2 regions of the uncultured Spongiibacter sp. genome follow, and region 2 is predicted to be linked to the other one. Evidence: predicted binding sites of a transcription regulator. Region 2 holds the regulator's gene; the other holds the start of a gene.
The links. The regulator PhoB, encoded in region 2, activates phosphate uptake and scavenging genes when phosphate is short. The targets are predictions, from matches to a motif close to TGTCATAAANNTGTAACA.

Region 1 (7,788 bases), on a different contig from region 2:
TAATCTCCCGCTAAGCCCCGCTTGAGCTTGAACCGCAGCGGGGCTGCTCGTACTATTTGCTCTCCTCAGGCCTGCCTAACAACGGAGAGTAGTATGGTCGAAGCTACAACCTTTACCCCCTATATATCAGCTTTTGGTGGCGCCTTAATTGGCTTGTCAGCCGTTTTGCTTATGTGGTCTGTGGGCCGTATTGCCGGGATATCCGGAATCGTTGCCGGGGCGGCCTTGGAACACGGTGAGGAGCGTAACTGGCGACTGCTGTTCCTGCTGGGGTTATTCATTGGCGCGGGCGCAACAGCGGCGCTAAGTGGGGCACTAGACGATATTCAGCCCCTGGTGTCGACGCCGGTGCTGGTTGCCGCAGGCGTACTCGTTGGTGTCGGTACGTCTATGGGCTCAGGCTGCACCTCTGGTCACGGCGTATGCGGCATCTCGCGTTTTTCCTGGCGCTCGATTGTCGCCACGTGCCTATTCATGTTGAGCGGCTTTGTTACGGTATTTGTGATGCGCCACGTACTGGGAGAAGGCCTGTGAAGAATATTGTCATAGTGTTGGCGGGGGCCTTGTTTGGCGCCGGTATTGCGATTTCTGGCATGGCCAATCCGGCCAAGGTACAGAATTTCCTCGACCTCTTCGGGGTGTGGGATCCGAGTTTAGCCTTTGTTATGGGCGCAGCGCTTGTTGTTGCAACACCCGCCTATTTTTTCGTTTTTAAAGCGGGTAAACCGAAATTTGCTGAGCGTTTTCACCTGCCCGAACGCAAGGATATTGACCGCAAGCTTGTGGCCGGAGCCGTGCTGTTTGGCATGGGATGGGGCTTGAGTGGTCTTTGTCCCGCTCCGGCACTGGTAGCGATACTCAGCGGTATTGGTCACTTTGTTGTGTTTGCCCTGGCAATGCTTGCCGGCATGATCCTTCAGCGGCAGTTTATGTCGCGATAGCGCCTGTGGAAAGTGCCGGATTGAGTGTAAACTGCAGGCTCTTAAAAAAATAAGCGCCTAGCGCGATGGGAGTGCTCATGACGGTAAGTTTGCAATTTGAGCAGGATCTGGAAACGGTATGGAACCGGCTTCAAGACCCTGATTTTCGTGTGGAACGCAGTTTAGCGCTGGGTGAACTCAGCGCCGATTGCGAAATTGAGGATCACGGTGACACGCTTACCGTGCATATGACGCGTGAAGTGACGAGGGAGCTGCCGTCAGTGCTGGCTAAGGTTTTTAACCCGAAGCAAACGCTCAAATTTGTCGAAGAGTGGCAGGCCGATGGTGACGGATGGTCCGGTACTATTCAGATTACCGTAGATGGCCAGCCAGTGGTGCTGTCTGCAGAAATGTCGCTTCAGCCAAAAGGTAGTGGTTGTGAATACCGCGTCAGCCATCGCTGCAAGGCAAAGATCCCCCTGGTTGGCGGTAAAGTTGAGAAATTCGTCTTGTCCCAGACCGATAGCGGTGCGGTGGATGAGTTGAACTACCTCAAGTCAGATCTTGGCTGAGGCCTTCTCAGGCTGCTTGCTGGTGATCCAGTAATGCAGCCTGCAGATCCTGCGGCGCGCGCAGGCGTTTAATCTCTTCGAATAGCCCTGCGGCCTCTGGGTAGTGGCGGCGCAAATATCCCAGCCACTGCTTCACGGGCCCGCCAACATGGCGCGGCGCACAGTTGACCAGGCTGTCCTGAAATAGCTCGCGCACCATTGGAAATACCTGCTGCCAGTCTTTGTCCTGGTAGCCATCGCCGGTCTGCGCGGCTTTAATCGACAGGGCGAGGTCTGGGCGCGACAGAATTCCCCTGCCCAGCATAATATCGTTGCAACCACTGTCTTTTAGGCATTTTTCGGCATCTGTAGGGCTCCATATTTCACCGTTTGCGACAATGGGAATTGCGAAACGCTCGCCTGCCGGGGCGATTTCATGCCAGTGGGCGGGCGGCGTGTAACCGTCGTCGCGCGTGCGAGCGTGTACTGTAAGCTGCTGGGCACCGCCGTCCACAATGGCGGCGACGACATCCAAAAAGCGGCTGCGGTCGCGGTAACCCAGGCGGATTTTTACGGTCAAAGGACAGTGCTTGGGCAAAGCCGCTCGGATTTCACCCACGATGTTATGGATCAGCTCGGGCTCGTCCAGCAGCACAGAACCGCCTCGATGGCGATTGACGCATTTAGCCGGACAGCCGAAGTTTAGATCGACGCCCAGTGCGCCCAGCTCCGCCGCGCGCGCGGCGTTGTCGGCCATCGGTAACGGCTCGCTGCCCAGCAGTTGAACGTACACTGGAACGCCACTGGGGGTTTTGCCGTCGTGTTGCAGTTCAGGGCAGAGGCGATGGAACACCCTTGGCGGCAGCAGTTGGTTGGTGACGCGAACAAATTCGGTAATACAGCGGTCGATGCCGCCTGCGCTGGTCAGCAGTGCGCGCATGCGTGCGTTGACGACCCCCTCCATCGGGGCAAGATGAATTTGCATGGCGTGGATGCTCTGAGAAACGTAAAATAGGTGATCAATGTCGGCGCATTATAGCGAGCTTGCCGGCATCTTTGGGGAATTTACCATGGCAGTGACTAAACGTTCCGGCATATTGTCGATATTGCTACTGACCGTTATAGCCGGCGTAGTGCTGGCTGTGGTTCAGGCCTACTCGATAGCGCCGGATCCCGAGGCGCTGGCCGAAGAGTCAGAAATCTTTAACGCCGACGACGCGCAGTGGTTTGGTGAGGAGCCCGAGACCCGCAGAGTCGTCGTGGGTTTGGCCGTGCAACAAGCGCAGGGGGGCGAACAGGCCCTGGTTGCGGTTGACGGGCAGGAGCGCTTTGTGCGGTCGGGTGATACCTTGGCGGTGCCCTGTCTGCGCGTTGCAGAAATTCTGGACGCGAGCCTCTTGCTGGACAGTTGTGGGGCGTACCAGTTGTTGCCCATTGGCGGCAGTGGCTTCCACTATAAGCCGCTGGCGACTGGCAGGCCCCAGCCAGCAGCGAGGGTGGAGACCATTGATCTGCGTGGCAACAATGCTGTCACCACATTGGTTGCTGAATACCTTGAGCGCTTGTATACCTCGCCATTGTCGCTGCGCGGGGCGGTGAAAGTAGAGCGTAAGAAGTCGGACTCCGGTGAGCGGGAGTACTACCTTTACCCGGGCAAAGATGAACGCCTTTTTTCCCAGCTGCCGCTTCGTAGCGGCGATCGCTTGCACGCCGTCAATGGCATTGCGCTGAGTGATAGCGAGGCGTTGAGCGATTTGTATGAGCGTCTCGACGAGGTGGAGGCGATCACCATTACCCTGGCGCAGAAGCAACAGAGCACTAAGATAGTATTGGTGTCCTTGCCAGCGACCGTTCAGGCAATGATTCGTCTCGCAGCCGAGTAGTTGCTTTGCAGAATTCAGTGCGCATTTTCTTGCGAAATGATTGACTTTCCTTAATATTTTGTCGGCCTCTCGGGTAGTATACTGAGCCAAACAATAGCGGCGACTCAGCTGCCCCGCAGCACTGTACGGAGAGAACGATGAGCGACTATAAAAAATGGGAATGTGTTATCTGTGGCTTCATTTATGATGAGGCAGAGGGTATTCCCGATGACGGTATTCCCGCTGGCACACGCTGGGACGATGTCCCCGAGGACTGGGAGTGCCCCGATTGTGGTATCAGTAAGTTCGACTTCGATATGGTTGAGGCTTAGCCACCTGCATCACCGACACTGCACTCTGCCGCTGATTTTCAGCAGAGTGCAGCACCCCTCAAAAATTACCTTCCACTGTGCGCCTCGCACATTGCCTCTGTTACACTAGGCCGGATTTGGCGCAAAAGCGTCGTTCAACTGTCCAAGACCAGAGGTAACTATGCAAATGATAAAAAAAGCCTTGTTATTATCTTCACTGTTGTTGGCGGCCGCTTGTGCTCCCGAAGTGGGTTCCGAGGCATGGTGCGCGGCGATGAAGGAAAAGCCCAAAGGTGATTGGAGCGTCAACGAAGCAAGCGACTACACCAAACACTGCGTATTTAAATAGTGATAAGTCTGTCCAGGCCGGGTAGCTTTGCCCGGTTTTGATGACGGTTTGATGAAAAGGGCATTGCAAGCCTGGCTGACTCCGGCTAAAACCTTGCAAAGGCGTCGTTCGTGGTAAGAAAAATGTCACACTGTTTCTCTACTATGCGTCGCTTAGCTACAACGGTAGGGATGATGTACAACTGTGGATAAATTGGCGGTAGTAAAAATTTTGCGTAGCTCCCAGTTGCGCTCCGCCATCAGCGCCTTGCTTTTAGTGTTGTTGATTGTGTTGCTGACCGAGCTATTTTGGAGTGTCGCCAGCATCTTGCGCACGCCAACGTTGCCTCCAGCCAGCGTTGCCACGGTTGATGTTGCGACAGGCAATGGCCCTGACTACAGTGTCCAGTCTTTGCTAGCCGTCCCGCTGTTTGGCGAGCCACCCAAGGCGGCGGTGGATGAACAGACGATCCAGAAGGATATCAAGCGCAGCCGTCTGAAAATTACCGTGCTTGGCGTTGTTGCCGGCAGCAAAGACAGTGGCGTGGCGATTCTGCGCCACGGCAGCAAAACTAAAGCCTACGGTGTCGGAGAAAAGATAGAAGTCGCCGGGGCCGTGAAACTGTTGGCGGTAATGCCTGACCACATTGTGATTGAGAACAACCGCAAGCAGGAAAAAATTGAACTGCAAAAACGCCGCGTGAGCCAGGGGATTAGCGCAACAGCCACTCCCTCAGCGGCGAACGGCGATGTGATCGACCTGAATCGTGCTGAAATTCGCGATCTTATCGGCGACCCGCGGCAGACAATTCAAAATAGCCCGCTGCGTTTGGCGCGCTTTTTTGCCGCTAGCCCGGTAATGGAGGGCGAGCAGCTGATTGGCTACGAGATGAAGCCGGGGCGCGATCCACGCCTTTTTAAACTGCTTGATTTGAAGCCAGGCGATGTCGTTTTATCGGTGAATGGCCAGTCGTTGTCGGAGTTGCCGACTACCGAATTAATGAAGCTGATGGAAACCACGCAATCCTTCGAGCTGCTTGTGCAGCGCAACAATACGATTTTGAGCAAAAGATTGGATATATGAAAACTTTTCTCCTGAGCCTATCACTGCTGGTGGTACTGGCCGCGCCGCTGCAAGCCGCTTATGCCGAACGCTTCGAACTCGACATGCAAAATGTGGATATCGGTGAATTTATCGACACGGTTGCCAAATTGACGGGCAAAACCATTGTTGTAGACAGCCGAGTGAAGGGCAAGGTCAGCGTTCAGAGCCACAGGAAACTCGACGCCGATGAGCTGTATCAAATCTTCCTGTTGCAGCTCGGGGTAGAGGGTTACTCTGCGGTCGAGGCCGGCGACGGTGTGCTCAAAGTTATTCCAAATCAGGCGGCGAAAATAGAAGGCATTGAGGTTCAGCGGTCCTCCGCAGCAGTGGGGCGCAGTGAGTCCATCATTACCCGCATCGCGCAGCTGCAAAATGCGGATTCCGACGAGCTAGTTAAGTCATTGCGGCCCCTCGTCGATAATAAAGTCGGGGTAATCACCAGTTACTCCGATGCCAATATCATCTTGATTACCGATCGCGAATCCAATGTTCGCCGTTTGATGTCGATCATCTCAGCCGTTAACTCTGTCGACTCCCAGTTGATGGAGACCGTGGTGTTGCGTAATTCGTCGGCGGAAGAGGTGGAGCGCGTTTTAAACAAAGTGTTGTCGCAACAAACGCGCAAACGGGGATCATCCAAGCCTGTTGTCGCGGCAGACCCTCGGACGAATACGCTCATTCTATTTGGTGACGACGAGGCGCGTAGTTATCTGCGAAGGCTAGTTGCTGACCTCGATAGCGAGGTGTCTAGCCAGTCGAATATTCGCGTTAGGTATTTGAAGTACGCCAAAGCAGAAGAATTGGCGAAGGTCTTAAAAAGCATAAGCGACACCATTGTTAAAGATGAGCAAAGCGCGGGCCGAAATGCGGCGCCGGGCGTATCTTCGTCAATTAACATTGAAGCCCACGAGCAGACGAACTCCATCGTCATGTCGGGTAGCCCACATATTATCTCTGACTTGGAAAAAATCATTCGCGACCTGGATATCCGTCGTGCACAGGTGCTGGTCGAAGCCATCATTATTGAAGTGACTGACAGCAAGGCCAAAGAGTTAGGGGTGCAGTGGTTGTTCAGAGGGTCTCAAGAGGGCAGCACACCCGCAGGTGGTATTAATTTCGGCGGCGGTGCATCGGGTACTAGCGGCACACCGGGAATTATTAGCCTGTTGGCTGGCAGCGATGCTGCGGCGGCAGCGGCATCGACGGTCAAGGGCGCTGCCATCGGTCTTGGGAAACTGTCGGATGGCTTTAGCTTCGCTACCCTGGTCTCGGCGTTGGCGAGTGACTCAGAGTCAAATATTCTCTCTACACCGAGCCTGCTCACCTTGGACAATGAAGAGGCATCCATTCTGGTGGGGCAGGAAATTCCGGTGATCACTGGTTCAACCGCCAGTTCCACAAATACCAACCCTTTCCAGACCATCGAGCGGCAAGAAGTGGGGACCAAGCTCCTGATGACGCCGCAGATTAACGATGGCGATGCTGTGCAAATGACGATTGAGCAGGAGGTGTCCTCGCTCAGCCCGGCAACCAATGCCGCCGATGTTATTACCAATAAGCGCACCATTAAAACGACAGTACTGGTGAACGACGGTGCAACAATCGTGCTGGGCGGCCTTATTGATGATCAGGTCAATGAGCAGACCGCGAAGGTGCCTTTGTTGGGCGATATCCCCCTGTTGGGCAGATTGTTTCGCGCGGACAACACCAGCATGTCTAAGCGCAATTTGATGGTGTTTATCCGGCCAACTATCGTCCGTGACCAGGCAACACTCTCTGAACTCAGTGGCAGAAAGTACAACTTTATTCGCACCGAGCAGTTGGCTAAAGCCGCATCCGGTATTTCCTTGTTCCCATTCACAGAGCTATCGGTATTGCCAGAATGGTCCGGCCTGGAGCCCTCGCCGGTAGATTTGCTGCCCCGCGAAACCCTGGCTGAGCCGCCGGTTAAGGCATCGCCAGCCGCCGACACTGAATCCGCACCGCAGAATTCACCAGCGCCGCAACCACCGGCGCAGCAGGGCGCCGCTGCCAGCCCAGCAGAGGAAGCGCCGGTTACGGCCGAGCCCATAGAGTGGCGCAAGGACGAATGCAGTCGCCGGGTACGCGCTGGTTCGAAGATGCCGCGCCGCTGCGACGGCGCTGAGGATGGCCAAGCCTGATGTCGCGCCCCTTAAGTTACGCTTTTGCACGCACTAATCGCCTGTTGGTGGAGGACGGCGAGCACGGCCCTCAGGTGTTGGTTTGCCGCACCACGCCAGCGCCTGCCTTGGCCGAGGTTCAGCGCGCACTGAATACGTCTTTTTCAATGGCGCTATGTGATGAGGACGCGCTGCAAGAGAAGATTAACGAGGCTTTTCAGCGCCAGCAGGGCGATGCGATGTCGGCGATGGGCGATATCAGCGACGAAGTGGACCTTGACCGCTTGGCTGAGGAGATTCCCGAGTCTCAGGACCTTTTGGACGCGCAGGATGACGCCCCTGTTATCCGCCTGATTAATGCCTTGTTCGGTGAAGCGCTAAAGCGTGACGCTTCCGATATTCATATTGAAACCTACGAGAAAACCATGTCAGTTCGCTTGCGAGTGGACGGCATTCTGCAAGAAGTATTAACACCCAACCGCCGCCTCGCCCCCTTGCTGGTGTCGCGTATTAAGGTGATGTCTCGCCTCGATATTGCGGAAAAACGCGTGCCCCAGGATGGTCGTGTGTC
Region 2 (7,788 bases):
AACACCCCGTATACAATCGAAGGTACGCCCGCCAGGTTATTCACCGCAATGCGCACGATTCGCGTCATCAGCCCCTGCTTGGCGTATTCGCGCAGATACACCGCCGCGATAACACCGAAGGGCGTTACCAGTACCGACATAATCAGCACCATGATCACTGTACCGAAGATCGCGGGAAAGATGCCGCCCTCGGTATTCGCTTCGCGGGGCTCATCGGTGAGAAACTCCGCAAACTTGCCGAAGTAAAAACCGACCTTGTTGGCAAAGTTCATGGTATTGGGCTTGTAGGCGTGGACCACCGTCGACACGCGTTGCTCGCGCTGCTGGCCCTGCGCGGTCTCGACAATAAAACTGTCTCGGTTCCACTCGGCATACAGTGCATTCAGCTCTTTTTGCAATACCGCATAGGCGGCATCCAGCTCAGCGCGTTCGCTGTCTATTTCCAGCTGCTTTTGGGCGCGCTCAGCGGCAGGTAACGCTTCATCGAGTTCCAAGCCGCGCTGGCGCAGACGCAGTTTTTCCAAGCGGTAGTTGATCGCGCCAATCTCTTTCTTTTCAACGCGCTCGATATCATGGTGAATGGTTTCAGCACGTTCGATACTCTGCTGAAACGCCTGCCACAGTGCTTCGTCATCGGCGGCGGCGATCGCCTGGCCATCGCGCTTCAAACCGCGCAAAAAGCCGTAAAAGTTGCCCCACTCACGGCGCTCGAGAACAATCGCTTGTTCTGGGTAATACGTGTTCTGCAGGTAGCGACTTAACACCCATTTAAAATCCGCACCGCTAACATCGCGGTTGCCGACTTTCACCAGCTCTCGCTGGATAAACGGCTCGTCGGTATCGAGTGTAAAGCCAGCGCTGAGCAGCTGCTCGATCGCCACATCCTCGCTTTCAACCCGCTCAGCCATCACCACCGCTGGGGTTGCATCCGGCAACTGATACTCTGCGACAAAAACATCGGCGGGCCAAAAGTGGCTGAAACCACGCACTGCCAACAGTATTAACAAACCGATAACGGCCAGTGTGCTGACGGTCACCGCAGCGGCGTTCATCCAAATCAAGGGTTCGCCGCCCTTGAACCAGGCCGTCAGCCCCTGCTTTTCTTTATCCTGTAAATACATGATGTATCCCGAATCAATCAGAGGTTGCCGTAGCGCTGACGCAGACGCTGTCTGACCGTCTCCGCAACAGTGTTAACAACAAACGTAAACATAAATAGTACAAAGGCCGCCAAGAACAACACCCGGTAGTGACTGCTGTCGACTTCCGTTTCACCAATTTCTACCGCGATATTTGCCGCCAGCGTCCGCATACCCTCGAAGATATTGGCGTCCATAATTGGGGTATTACCAGTGGCCATCAGAACGATCATTGTCTCGCCGACCGCGCGACCCATGCCGATCATCAGGGCTGAGAAGATACCCGGGCTGGCGGTGGGCATAACGACACCAACCAGGCTTTGCCAAGGCGTTGCACCGAGCGCCAGTGATCCGTAACTAAGGTGCTTGGGCACCGAGAAAATGGCATCTTCAGCGATGGAAAAGATCGTGGGGATAACGGCAAAACCCATTGCCACACCCACCACCAGAGCATTGCGCTGGTCGAAGGATATGCCCAGATCATTGGTCAACCAGGCGCGCATATCGCCCGCAAAGAATGCCCTCTCCATTGGTGCGCTCAGCTCAACGCATGCGATTACCAGACCAATTACAACGGGAACCAACAGCAAGGGATGCCAGCCTTCGGGAACGCGGCGACTCACGCTCACGGGTAGTCGCGACCACAGCCAAGCGAAAATGAGAATACCCACTGGCAGCGCAATAAAGATGCTGAATACCGCGGGCAAATTGCGCTCGATAAAGGGTGCCAGCCACAGGCCGGCCAAGAAACCGAGAATAACGGTAGGCAAGGCCTCCATTAACTCGATGAGTGGTTTAACCTTGCGGCGCAGCGAGGGCGCCATGAAATACGCGGTGTAAATCGCACCACAAATCGCCAATGGCGCCGCAATTAACATGGCATAAAAAGCGGCTTTCAGGGTGCCAAAGGCCAGCGGTGCAAAGCTGTACTTCGGCTCAAAATCATTGTCTGCCGCCGAGGACTGCCAAACATAGTCGGGCTCGGGGTAGCTTTCGTACCACACCTTGCTCCACAGCACAGACCAAGAGACCTCGGGGTGCTCATTTTCCACGGCGAAGCTACGGATCTCCCCTCCCTGCAACTCGACAAGGAGGCGATCCGCCCGCGGCGAAATTGCCATGCCAAGCACATTTTTTAATTCCAGCTCTTCACTCAGCAAACGGCGTTGCGACGTGCTGTAGAAGATATCGAGGTGACCGTCATCGGTAATGCTGACAAAGCCTTTGCGGCGGTGTTCGGTCAGCAGCATCGCGGAGGGGCCACCTGCCGTAAACTGGCGCACAAACTGCAAACCGTATTGTCCGCCCTGCTGAGCATTGCGAACCACGAACCACTGGGACACGCTGCCATCCTCGGCGGCGGTGAGCAAAGAAATACCGCCTAACAAAAAGCGTACATCACTCAGTGCCGCGCCATCAGTCACTTCGCCGCGATCAACGATCTCCAGGCTGCGCAGGCTAATCAACCGGTAGCCACCTTGCTGGCTCAACACGTACAGCCACTGCTGGCGAGGCCCGATCAATAGATAGTCGGCGGAGATATCCAGCGTTGGCAATGCCAGGTTTTCTTCGACCAGGGTGATTTCTTCACTGAGGAAGTCTTCTTCTTTGGTCCAGCGGCGTCCGACCAAATGGCCGTCACTCACGGCGACCACCACCAGGGCTTCCTCACTGTCGCGCACGGCTAGTCGACTCAGGGCCGCGTCGCTAATTTCCATGCCGGCTTCGCCATAGGGAAAGCGCAGAGACGGCGTAATCAGGCGTTGATCCTCGGGGTAGCTCACGCGATAGTCATGTTTGGCCAGCAGAGCTCGACCGTCTTCCATACCCACCGCGAATACGCGGGTTTCTTCTGACTCCAGTGCAAAGCTGCTAATCGCTGCAGTCGTTGGCAGCGACCGCTTGAGAACCTGTTGACCATTCTCGGTATTAAAAAATACGGCATCCCCGTTTTCGGCAAGGCGAAAACCCACCTCGGCCTGTTCTTCCATTGCCAGATACAATGGCGCGGCGGCCACTGGCAATTGGAACTGTTCCTCTGACTCGATGCCAGCCGAATTAAACAGCGGCAGAATTTCATACAGCAGATAGAAAAAGATCAGCAGAATGGACAGCAATACCCCAACACCACCGCCGGTGATAGTTGCTGTGGTCATGCCATCTTTGACTTGGCGCCATCTGCGTTGGGCCGATGCAGTTGCGCGCACCTCTGATTGCTTCATAAGTCTCGGGCTCTTTGAGGAACTGGCGGGGATTTTATGACGATAATGTTTCAGTTTTGTTACAGATAAAAAATGTGCCACAAACTCACGTTTGCAGCACATTTTACAGCGACATCATGTCGGCATTTTTACAGCTCTAGCTTTTTGCGAATTTTCTCTACAACGCTTGCTGGCAGCGGGATGTAGCCATCTTTGGCAACGATTTCCTGACCCTGCTTTGACAGCACCAGCTTAACGAATTCGCGCTCTAGCGGCGTAAACGGCTTATTGGGTGCTTTATTCATGTAAACGTAGAGGAAGCGTGACAGCGGGTAGCTACCATTGATCGCATTTTCCGGCGTGGCGTCAACAAAACTGCCCTTCTCATTCTTGGACAGCGGAATAGCGCGAACGCTTGAGGTCTGGTAGCCGATGCCAGAATAACCGATGCCGTTAATAGAGGTAGACACAGACTGAACCACTGATGCCGAGCCTGGCTGCTCGTTTACACCATTTTTAAAGTCGCCTTTACACAGTGCCTTGCCTTTAAAGTAGCCGTAGGTGCCCGATACCGAGTTGCGACCGAACATTTGAATATCGCGCGCCGACCACGACCCATCCATGCCGAGCTGACCCCAGCGCTGGATATTTTCCGGGTGGCCACACTTGCGAGTGCTTGAGAAAACCGCATCGACTTCGGCGATGGTCATCCCCTCAATGGGGTTGTCCTTGTGGACAAACACCGCCAGGGCGTCAATAGCCACCGGAACCGCAACGGGTTTGTAGCCATATTTCGCTTCGAAGGCTTCGATCTCTTTGTCCTTCATCTTGCGGCTCATTGGCCCCATGTTTGAAGTGCCTTCTGTCAACGCCGGGGGCGCAGTAGAGGAACCGGCTGCTTGAATCTGGACGTTAACGTTTGGGTAAGCGCGTTTGAAGTCTTCGCTCCAAAGCGTCATCAGGTTTGCCAGGGTATCTGAGCCAACGCTGGAAAAAGTGCCCGATACACCCGCCGCTTTTTCGTACACAGGCAGCGCCGGATCAACTTCAGTGGCTGCCGCCACCCACATAGAGGAAAGGCCAAATGCGGCCGCCATCAGACATTGCTTCAGTTTCACAGGTATCTCCCGATCAATAAAATTGGTAACACGGCTGTCATTTTAGCGGCGCTAGATGACGGATTTATTACAATGAGAAATCAGTTTACCCGAGTGATTAATGAACGTGGAAATAAACAACTGAACGTACTGCCATGCCCCGGCTGGCTGGAGATTTTCATCTCGGCCCGGTGGCGCAACAAAACATGTTTCACGATCGCCAAACCCAAGCCTGTACCGCCGGTATCGAGGGAGCGACTTTGATCAACCCGGTAGAAACGCTCGGTTAGACGGGGAATGTATTGCGGCTCGATACCAATCCCGCTGTCCTGCACTTCCAAAACACCGTGGCTGTCATCCTGGTACCAACGCAGCACAATTCGGTCATCCTCGGCGGTGTAGCGCGCGGCGTTTACCGCCAGGTTAGACAGCGCGCTGCGTATTTCCGTCGCCTGCCCTTTCAGGGCAATGGCATCGTCACATTCGATGTCAATCTGGCGGTTGCCCTTGGCGGCCGCCAGGGCTTCTTCGCGCACCATTTCCATCAGCGGGCGGATGCGTATTACTTCATGCTCGCTGGCTTGAGGGACGGATTCCAGTCGCGACAAGAGCATTAAATCTTGAATGAGGTGATGCATGCGACGAGACTGCCGCAGCATTTGATCGATGGCGCGATCCCAGCGCGGGTTGTCGCCACCGTGCTCAGAAAACGTCTCCAGGTAACCATTGATCACCGTCAGTGGCGTGCGCAACTCGTGCGACACATTCGCGACAAAATCTTTGCGCATTTTTTCGAGACGGTGGGTTCGCGTGACATCGCGAGCAAACAGTAAACGGTTACCCTCTGCGAAAAAGCTGATGCTTAAACTGAGCTGTATCTCGCTGTTTACCGGCGACGCCATTTCAAAGGGCATGGCGTATTTTTCTGCTTCGTAGTAGGCAACAAAATTCGGGTTGCGCACTAAATTCAGCAGCTGCAAGCCGACATCTTCATCCCTGCGCAGCCCCAGTAGATCCATCGCCGCATCGTTGCACCATTCGATGTTGCCGTGACGATCCAGCATCACCACAGCATCTGACATCGATGCAAACGATGAATGTAAGTAATCAATAATTGCTTGTAACTGATCACGATCTCCCGAAGCATGCTTCTGCATATCGTAAATCGTGTCGAAAATTTGACCCCACATGCCAATTGCCTCTGGCGGCTCGGTACCCAAGCCTCTATATAACCAGTCGCTCAGTCGTTGAAGTTGCCATAGCAGCCAGGTGCATATCACCGCTGCAACGATAAAAACGGGCCACACTCCAAGGTCGAACGCTGTTGCAAACACTGCCGCCGCTGCCAATGGCAGCACTACGCGAACAAGCTCCGTCTTCCAGCCGTAATACCGCATAGAGCAGCGCTAGGCGCTCACCCCCGTTGCGGAAAAACGGTAGCCAGTACCGCGAACGGTTTGAATCAGCTGCCCGAAGTCTCGCTCGCCGGTCAGCAGCGCTTTGCGAAGCCGGCGAATATGAACATCTACCGTGCGCTCTTCAACATAGACATTGGTGCCCCATACCTGGTCAAGCAGTTGACCACGGCTATAGGCACGCTCTTGGTGGGTCATGAAAAACTTCAGTAATTTAAACTCGGTGGGCCCCATATCCAAAGGCTCACCATTGGCAAACACGCGGTGACTGGCGGGGTCGAGTTTGAGGCCATCCACCTCAATGGTCTCTTCCTGCTCAGGCGAGCTGCCGCGGCGCAACACTGCCTTGATGCGCGCCATTAGCTCTCGGGAAGAAAACGGCTTCGTAATATAGTCGTCGGCACCGACATCCAGGCCCTGAACACGGTTGTCTTCATCGTCTTTAGCGGTGAGCATGATCACCAGCATATCCCGGGTTAAATCTTCCCGGCGCAAGCGGCGCAGCAGCTCAATACCACTGGTGACTGGCATCATCCAGTCCAGCAGTACCAGATCCGGGCGCTGATCAACAATAATTCCGTGCGCTTCCTGCGCGTTGCTCGCTTCGATGCAGTCGTAACCGGCAAGCTCTAGCCCTACGCGGATCATCTCGCGAATGGCGGCTTCGTCATCGACGATGAGGATGGTCTTTGTGCTCATGCTCTTCCCTTGTAGCCTGTGGATGCTTGAGCCTGCATTAAAACGGCCTTTAATGACAATTATATGACAACGACTCGATCAAGGCGCCAGCCGTTGCCCCCAATCTTAGTCGAAAACGACAGTTTTATTACCGTGCACTAACACCCTGTCCTCAAGGTGGTTGCGAAGCGCGCGTGCCAGAACGCTCTTTTCAACATCCTTACCCAAACGCACCAGATCATCCTTACTATGGCGATGCGACACCCGAATGACGTCCTGCTCGATAATCGGGCCTTCATCCAGCTGCTCAGTGACGTAGTGGCTAGTGGCACCGATCAATTTTACGCCGCGATCATAGGCCTTCTGGTAGGGGTTCGCGCCAATGAAAGAAGGCAAAAAGCTGTGGTGAATATTGATCATTCTGCCGCTGTAAGCACGGCAAAACTCCGGGGGAATAATCTGCATATAGCGCGCCAGCACGACACAATCAGCGGCATAACTTTCGGTTAGCTCCTGAATACGAGCGTGGGCCGGCGCCTTGTTTTGAGGGTCGACCGGCACATACTCAAACGGAATTCCATGCCACTCGACCATGCTGCGCAAGTTCTCGTGATTTGAGATCACACAGGGAATATCACAGTACAGCTCGTCGCTATGCCAGCGGTGCAATAAATCTGCAATACAGTGTGAGGCATGGCTTGCCAGAATCACCACCTTGCGCCGCCGCGCTGAGTCGACCAGCTCCCACTCCATGTCATAGGCCTGCGCCAAGGGCGTAAATGCCTCGCGCACTGCCTCGGCACCGATACTCAGTGAATCGGCTTTAATCTCATTGCGCATGAAAAACCAATTGCTGTCAGCATCCGCGTGATGATTGGCTTCGGTTAGCCAGCCCCCCTGGTCGGCGACAAATTGACTCACTTTGGCGACAATGCCAACGCGGTCTGGACAACTGGTGATCAAACGGTAGGTATGTTCCATCTTTACAACAACATCCTTGCAAAAAAATCTTAACCCTTGTTCAGTATTGCCCGCACTGCCTGAGGCAGGTCTGCGGGAAGCACAACGGTCTTGGCATTGTCGGACGCTGACAACTGACGCAGCGAGTCAGCGTATTTTTCACCCAGCAGATACAGCACGGGCAATTCATCACCTTTAACGGCCTCCGAAACCAACTCAATCGCTGCACCGCTGGCCTTAGCCAACACCACTTCCGCCTGGGCGTCGCGACGCGATGCTTCCAGACGCCCCTCAGCTT

Region 1: gspC (type II secretion system protein GspC) is a predicted target of PhoB. The motif match lies at 4,106-4,123, and genes of this name have one in related genera.

What each region holds. Positions count from the first base shown of each region.
Region 1 is NZ_CAXGPO010000021.1:14,844-22,631, forward strand. Features, by position in the region: gene ABNS66_RS10470 (YeeE/YedE thiosulfate transporter family protein) at 94-534, shown strand; gene ABNS66_RS10475 (YeeE/YedE family protein) at 531-941, shown strand; gene ABNS66_RS10480 (DUF2505 domain-containing protein) at 1,019-1,492, shown strand; gene ABNS66_RS10485 (tRNA-dihydrouridine synthase) at 1,500-2,456, opposite strand; gene ABNS66_RS10490 (hypothetical protein) at 2,494-3,354, shown strand; gene ABNS66_RS10495 (rubredoxin) at 3,492-3,665, shown strand; gene ABNS66_RS10500 (DUF3012 domain-containing protein) at 3,826-3,993, shown strand; gene gspC (type II secretion system protein GspC) at 4,177-5,055, shown strand; gene gspD (type II secretion system secretin GspD) at 5,052-7,238, shown strand; gene gspE (type II secretion system ATPase GspE) at 7,238-7,788, shown strand, end outside.
Region 2 is NZ_CAXGPO010000019.1:3,525-11,312, reverse strand. Features, by position in the region: gene pstA (phosphate ABC transporter permease PstA) at 1-1,121, opposite strand, end outside; gene ABNS66_RS10005 (ABC transporter permease subunit) at 1,139-3,295, opposite strand; gene ABNS66_RS10000 (phosphate ABC transporter substrate-binding protein PstS family protein) at 3,490-4,458, opposite strand; gene phoR (phosphate regulon sensor histidine kinase PhoR) at 4,539-5,834, opposite strand; gene phoB (phosphate regulon transcriptional regulator PhoB) at 5,844-6,551, opposite strand; gene purU (formyltetrahydrofolate deformylase) at 6,657-7,511, opposite strand; gene ABNS66_RS09980 (SPFH domain-containing protein) at 7,541-7,788, opposite strand, start outside.